2 linked regions of the Rhodopseudomonas palustris genome follow. The protein of the gene in region 1 interacts with the protein of each later gene in a pairwise test. Links are inferred from orthologs where the notes say so. Each region holds a gene or a part of one and is shown on either strand. Other genes may lie near its edges. The genes, in order: SR870_RS20845 and ptsN.

What was found.
Region 2: the proteins of SR870_RS20845 (region 1) and ptsN interact in binary tests that used the Escherichia coli proteins (3 or more experiments, as listed by UniProt). The link is inferred for Rhodopseudomonas palustris from one-to-one orthologs.

Annotation. Positions count from the first base shown.
Region 1 is NZ_CP140155.1:4,602,951-4,606,567, forward strand. What follows is about bases 294-3,596. They hold SR870_RS20845 (sensor histidine kinase KdpD), read right to left. Parts: upstream 3,197-3,596; coding sequence 494-3,196; downstream 294-493. Other genes in these bases: SR870_RS20840 (response regulator), read right to left, coding at 294-497; SR870_RS20850 (K(+)-transporting ATPase subunit C), read right to left, coding at 3,196-3,596. Also shown: more of SR870_RS20840, read right to left, coding at 1-293; more of SR870_RS20850, read right to left, coding at 3,597-3,617. UniProt on the Escherichia coli protein: Member of the two-component regulatory system KdpD/KdpE involved in the regulation of the kdp operon. KdpD may function as a membrane-associated protein kinase that phosphorylates KdpE in response to environmental signals.
Region 2 is NZ_CP140155.1:3,785,749-3,788,914, reverse strand. Bases 128-2,979 are described here. They hold ptsN (PTS IIA-like nitrogen regulatory protein PtsN), read right to left. Parts: upstream 1,859-2,979; coding sequence 1,397-1,858; downstream 128-1,396. Other genes in these bases: rpoN (RNA polymerase factor sigma-54), read right to left, coding at 2,797-2,979; hpf (ribosome hibernation-promoting factor, HPF/YfiA family), read right to left, coding at 2,133-2,741; SR870_RS17070 (DUF1150 domain-containing protein), read left to right, coding at 997-1,263; SR870_RS17075 (Hsp20 family protein), read left to right, coding at 521-946; SR870_RS17080 (sn-glycerol-3-phosphate import ATP-binding protein UgpC), read left to right, coding at 128-378. In the rest of the region: more of SR870_RS17080, read left to right, coding at 1-127; more of rpoN, read right to left, coding at 2,980-3,166. UniProt on the Escherichia coli protein: Seems to have a role in regulating nitrogen assimilation.

The sequences.
Region 1 (3,617 bases):
ATGAAGGCCAGCAGTTCGAACTCCTTCGGCGTCAGCTTGATCTCGGCGCCGTCGCGGGTGACGCGCCGGCGCACCGCATCGATCTCGATGCCGCCGACCGACAGCGCGGCGGGCTCGGCGTTGCGCTGTATCCGGTGGCGCAACGCCGCGCGCATCCGCGCCATCAGCTCGCCGGTGTTGAACGGCTTGTTGACGTAGTCGTCGGCGCCGAGATCGAGCGATTCGATCTTCTCGGCCTCGCGCTCGCGCGCCGACAGCACGATGATCGGCAGATCCGACCAGGCGCGGACCTGCCGGATCACGTCCTTGCCGTCGCCGTCGGCGAGGCCGAGATCGAGCAGCACGATGTCGGGGGCATCCGCCGCGACCCGCTTGATCGCCTCGGTGACGGTCGCGGCATGCGCGACCTCGTAGCTGTTGGCTTCCAGCGCCGGCTTGAGAAAGCGCAGGATCGCCGGTTCGTCGTCGACCACCAGCACGCGCGATTTGACGCTCATGGTGCAGGCGCCTCCTGTGTCCTGTCCCGCATGAAGGTCAGCACGAAGCGCGTGCCGTGGCCGTTCGCAGCGGGGCTGAGCGCGGACACCGCGCCGCCATGCGCCTCCATGATGCCCTTGGTGATCGCGAGCCCGAGGCCGACGCCCTGGCCGCGATCCGAGGACGGCGCGGCGTCGCTCGCGCTGCGCACGAAGCGCTCGAAGATGTGCGGCAGGTCGGTAGCGGCGATGCCGGGCCCGTCATCGGTGACGCGCAGCTTCACCGATGACGCGTCGCTCTCGGCATCGATCAGGATGTGAGAGGTCGGCGGCGTGTGCGCGACGGCGTTATTGACGATGTTGCCGAGCGCCTGTTCGAGCAGCGCCGCGTCGGCTCTCACCAGCGGAATTGCAGCGGGCCAGATCATTTCGAAGCGCTGCGCCGCGCCGCGTCGGCGGGCGGCCTCGATCACGCGGGCGGCGATCTCGCGCAGGTCGACCCAGTCGCGGCGCAGTTCGAGCGCGCCGGATTCGATCCGGGTGATCGACAGCAGGTTGCGCACCATCTCGTCGAGGCCCTCGGCCTCCTCGCGGATATTGGCGAGCAGGTCGCGGGTCGCGTCGGCGTCGAGCTTGTCGCCATAGGTGGATAGACTTGTCGCCGAGCCGAGGATCGACGACAGCGGCGTGCGGAAGTCGTGCGAGATCGACGCCAGCAGCGTGTTCCGGACCCGCTCGGTCTCCGTCGCGGTGCGGGCGCTGACCATGTCGCGTGTCAAGGCCGCGCGCTCCAGCGCCGCCGCGGTTTGCTCGGTGAGCGTATCGAGCAGCGCCAGCGCTTCGGAGTCGAGCGCGGCGCTGCCTTGCTGCTGCATCACCCCGATCACGCCGTAAGTCGTATTGCCGGTGCGCACCGGCAGGAAGCGCCACGGCACGATCGGCAGCGTGCCGGTCTCGAAGCCGGCCGGCTCGTTGTGGCTGAAGGCCCAGCGCGCCGCCATCATCGCCGCCTCGTCGAGCGCATCCTCCGGCGGCCAGGCCGCGGCCAGCGCCAGATCGTCCTCGCCCGGCAATAGTACCATCACCGGGCGGCCGAGGCTGGCGTGGATCTCGCTGGCAGCGCCTTCGGCGATATCGTCGCGCGTCGCCAGCCCGGACAGCCTTCGCGTGAACTCGTACAGCCGCCGCATCGCCCGCACCCGGCCCGCGGAAATCCGCGCCTGCTCGCGCAGCCGGCCGGCGAGCGTCGCGGCGACGATCGCCACCACCAGATACATCAGCAGCGCCAGCAGTTCGTAAGGCTCGGCGATGGTGAAGGTGTAGAGCGGGGCGATGAAGAAGAAATTGTAAGTGAGGAACGACAGCACCGAGGCGAAGATCGCCGGGCCGACGCCGGATTTCACCGCGCTGAACAGCACCGCCATCAGGAACACAACCGACAGGCTCGCTGTCGGGATCGCCTGCGCGAACGCCTTGCCGACCGCCACCGCGCCGGCCACCGCGACCGTGGCGTAGAGAAAGTGCGCCGGCTGCGACGCGTTCAGTCGCGACGCCAGCGAGCGGGTGTCGCGCGTGATCGCCTCGTCCGGCACGGGCACCAGATGGATGCCGATGTCGGTCGAGCGCTGCATCAATTGCTGCGGCAGCGAGCGCGCCAGCCATTGCCGCAGCGCGCCGCCCCGGGCGCGGCCGATCACCATCTGGGTGACGTTCTCGAACCGCGCGAAACGCAGCAACTCGTCGGGAATGTCGTTGCCGGTCAGCGTGTGGATTTCGGCGCCGAGGCTCTCGGCGAGTTTCAGCGCCTCGTCGATCTGCCGGCGCGCCGCAGAGTCGGGATTGACGCCGGAGCGCTCGACCGTCACGGCGATCCACGGCGCGTCCATCAGGTCTGCGAGCCGCTTGGCAGTGCGGACCACGCCGGGCGAGCCGGTGTCGGGGCCGACGCAGGCGAGGATGCGCTCGCCGGCGGCCCATGGTCCTTCGATCGCGTGCGCCTGCATTCGCTCGACCAGAGCGGCATCGACCCGCTCGGCGGCGCGGCGCATCGCCAGCTCGCGCAACGCGGTCAGATTCTGCGGCTTGAAGAAGCTCTCGACCGCGCGCGCCGCGGTGTCCTGGACATAGACCTTGCCCTGGGCGAGACGCTTCAGCAATTCGTCCGGCGGCAGGTCGACCAGCACGATCTCGTCGGCGCGGTCGAACGCCTTGTCGGGCACGGTCTCGCGCACGCGGATCTTGCTGATCTTCAGCACCACGTCGTTGAGGCTCTCGAGGTGCTGGATGTTCAGCGTGGTCCAGACGTCGATGCCGGCGGCGAGCAGTTCGTCGATGTCCTGCCAGCGCTTCGGGTGGCGGCTGCCCGGCACGTTGGTGTGGGCGTATTCGTCGACCAGCAACAGGCTCGGCTTGCGGGCCAGCGCACCGTCGAGGTCGAATTCGCGCATCACCCGGTTGCGATACACGATCGGGCGGCGCGGCAGCACGTCGAGCCCCTGCAGCAATTGCTCGGTCTCGAGCCGGCCGTGGGTCTCGATCAATCCCGCCACCACGTCGCGTCCGCTGCTCTGCTCGCTGCGTGCGGCGGACAGCATCGCATAGGTCTTGCCGACGCCGGGGGCGGCGCCGACGAATATCTTCAGTCGGCCGCGCCCTTCCTTGCCGGCGAGGGCCAGCAGGGCATCGGGCGAGGCGCGTGCGGTGACGGTCGAGGTCGACATCAGGAGCCCGGCTGGTTCTGTTCCTGCATCTTATCGAGGGCCAGGTTTAATTTCAGTACGTTGACGCGCGGCTCGCCGAGCACGCCGAGCTCGCGGCCGGTGGCCTGGCTCTCGACCAGGGCTCGCACCCTGGCCTCGGGCAGATTGCGGGCTTTGGCGACGCGCGGCGCCTGGAACAGCGCCGCCTCGGGCGTGATATCGGGATCGAGGCCGCTGCCGGACGTCGTGACCAGATCGACCGGGACCGCCGCGCCGGGGTTGTCCTGCTTCAGCGCGGCGACGTCGGCGGCGAGCCGGTCCGCCAGCGCCTTGCTGGTCGGGCCGAGATTGGAGCCCATCGAGTTGGCGGCGTTGTAGGGCGCCGGAACCGACTTGGCCGGATCCTGCGGATCCGGCGCGGTGGTCGCCGACGGGCGGCCGT
Region 2 (3,166 bases), 820 kb from region 1 along the record:
CTGATGCCGCTCGACGCCGATGGCGTGCGCGCCCGGTTCGGCAACGCGGCGACCGGGGCCGGCATTCTCGGCGTCCGCCCCGAGGACCTGGTGATCTCACGGGAGCCTGCGGCGTCCGACCGGCTCACGCTCGACCTCACGGTCGAGGCGATCGAGCGGGTCGGGCCGGAGACCTTCATCTACGGGACCCGGTCGCGCGGTGGCGACCCGACCGCGATCAGCAGCAAGCCGGGAGAGCTGCCCCCGGACGACATCATCGTCCGGGTTCCGGGCCAGGATGCGCCGGCGGTCGGCGATCGCATGTTTGCCACGGCTTTGCCGCAACATTTGCACCTGTTCAGCGCCGACGGCCGGCGCCGCATCGAGGTTGGGGTCTAACCCATTGGCCGATTGCATTGTTTCGGCCTTCTTGAAGACTTGTGGTGCATTGCCCATATTGGGTTGGACCGGACGGCGCGGTGCCGGACGGTCAGGGGTGCCGTAAAGGACCCCCTCAAAGTCGCTTCGAGAGGACTTTGTGATGTCTCGTGTTCCTTCGTTATCAAGTCCCTTTCTGCTGGGATTCGACGAGATCGAGCGTGCGCTCGACCGCGTCGTGAAAGGTGCCGACGGGTATCCTCCCTACAACATCGAGCGTTGCGAGCGCGGCAACGGCGATCCGGAAAGACTCCGGATCACGCTCGCGGTGGCGGGTTTTACCCGCGATCAACTCGATGTCACGATTGAGGAAAATCAACTCGTCATCAGGGGCCGGCAGCAGGATGACAAGACCCGGCAATACATCCATCGCGGCATCGCCGCGCGACACTTCCAGCGCACCTTCGTGCTGGCGGAAGGGATGCAGGTGCTGGGCGCGGATTTGAAGAACGGGTTGTTGTCCGTCGATCTGGTCCGGCCGGAGCCGGAGCGGGTCATTAAGACAATCGCCATCACGGAACATGAATAATGGAACGAGTAGCGGACTCGACCGCTTAGTCTGACAGAGGAGTCGAGACCATGACTGGAATGGGCACAAATCACGACAATGCCAGCGTCACGCCGGAAGCGCTGGCGCATCTGGGCGAAGGTCACATCGCCTATGTGAAGCAGATTCGTTCGGAGGATGTCCCCGGGCTGTTCCCGCAAGCGCCGCATATCGCGCCGGGCATCAAGCTGTTCGCGCTGCATTCGGCAGACGGCACGCCGATCATGTTGACCGACAGCCGCGAGGCCGCGGTCGCCAATGCCTGGAGCCAGGAGCTGCAGGCCGTCAGCGTCCACTGAGCGCTGACGTTCGAGCTACGCGGCGCGGGGCGTCCGGTGACGGGCCCCGCGTTCGCCGTGACCGCCACCGATGCACGCACGCAGGTCGCGTTCAAACCCAGCACGTTTCAACAGAATTGCGCGTGGTCGTGGACTACGCAGCGGTTGCGGGCGGCAGCGCCAGCACCGAATAGATCGCCTGCGCGTCGCGCGAGGCACGCAGTTTCTTGGCGACATCCTGATCGCGCAACAGTCGGGCGATCCGCGCCAGCGCCTTGAGGTGGTCGGCGCCGGCCCCTTCGGGCGCCAGCAGCAGGAAGACCAGATCGACCGGCTGGCCGTCCATCGCCTCGAAATCGATCGGGCGCTCGAGCCGCGCGAACAGGCCGAACAGCCGCTCCAGCTTCGGCAACTTGCCGTGCGGAATCGCCACGCCATAGCCCACCGCGGTGGTGCCGAGCTTCTCGCGCTGCAGCAAAACCTCGAACACCGCGCGCTCGTTCTGGCCGGTGAGTTCCGCGGCGCGCGCCGAGAGTTCCTGCAGCGCCTGCTTCTTGCTGATGACCTTCAACGCCGGGATAACGGCCTCGGGCGCGACCAGATCGGTAATCGTCATGCGGCGTTCCGAGGATGAGCTGTGCGGTCAGTGTGAAATAGGACAGGGGGAGGCTGCGTCAAGCGGGAATTCCAGAGGTCCGCCGAGCCATTCCGCGGCTTGGGGAAAACATCCCTGAAATCATCAACCTAACTAATCTACCATCCCTGCCGGCGGTCGCAAATTCCGGCCGTTCCGGACCGGCGTCGGAAGGCGGCGGACCATAGGCAGAGGCGTCGACGGGCGTCAATGCCCGATCTCGCCGCAACCGCCGGCCGGTTCCGCCGCCGCTCCGTCAGGCCGCGGCGCCGTTCAGCGCCGGCGGATCGATCCAGCCGATATTGCCGTCGGCGCGACGGTAGATGATGTTGACGCGGCCGGAGCTGCCATGGAGGAACACCAGCACCGGCGCGCCGGTGAGGTCGAGTTCGACCACGGCTTCGCTCACCGACAGCCGCTTCATCGCGGTGGTGGCCTCGGCGATGATCACGGGGTTGTAGGCGTCCTCGTGGTGCTCCTCGTCGCCCGGCGCTTCGATCACGTAGCTCGGCATGTCGACCGGAGCGGTCAGCTCGGCCAGCGCGCTCGCTTCTGCATGCGCCTTGCGCGCCGAGCGATCCTTCAGCCGGCTCTTGTAGCGGCGCAGACGCTTTTCGATCTGCAGCAGCGCCTGATCGGCGCTCGCATAGGCATCGGCCGCATTCGATTCGGCTTCCAGCGTGATACCCGAATCCAGATGCAGCGCGCAGTCGGTGCGAAAGCCGAAGCCGTCTTTGCTCAGCGTGATGTGGCCCGAATAATTGCCGTCGAAATATTTGCGCAGCACTTCTTCGGTGCGCTCGCTGACGCGACCGCGCAGGGCTTCGCCGACGCTGATGCTTTTGCCGGAGACCCGAAAAGTCATGGGATGCCTCGTTTCGTCCTTGGGGGGAATGACAGTAGTCCTGCCTGCGGCGTAATCAAGCCGGAGCGGTGTCGCGGGACCGATCGGCGGGCGCCGTCAGGGCCGCGCCGAGCATGCTTTGCTTGTCGCGCCGCCGCTGCACCGAGGAGGGGATGCGCATCGCCTCGCGATATTTCGCGACGGTGCGGCGCGCGATCTCGATGCCGGCTTCGCGCAGCCGTTCGACGATGGTGTCGTCGGACAGAATAGCGGTCGGCTCCTCGCCGTCGATCAGTTGCCGGATGTGATGCCGCACGGCTTCGGCCGAGTGCGCCTCGCCGCCATCGGCGGATGCGATCGAAGCGGTAAAGAAATACTTGAGTTCGAACGTGCCACGATTGGTCGCCATGTACTTGTTGGCGGTCACACGCGACACCGTCGACTCG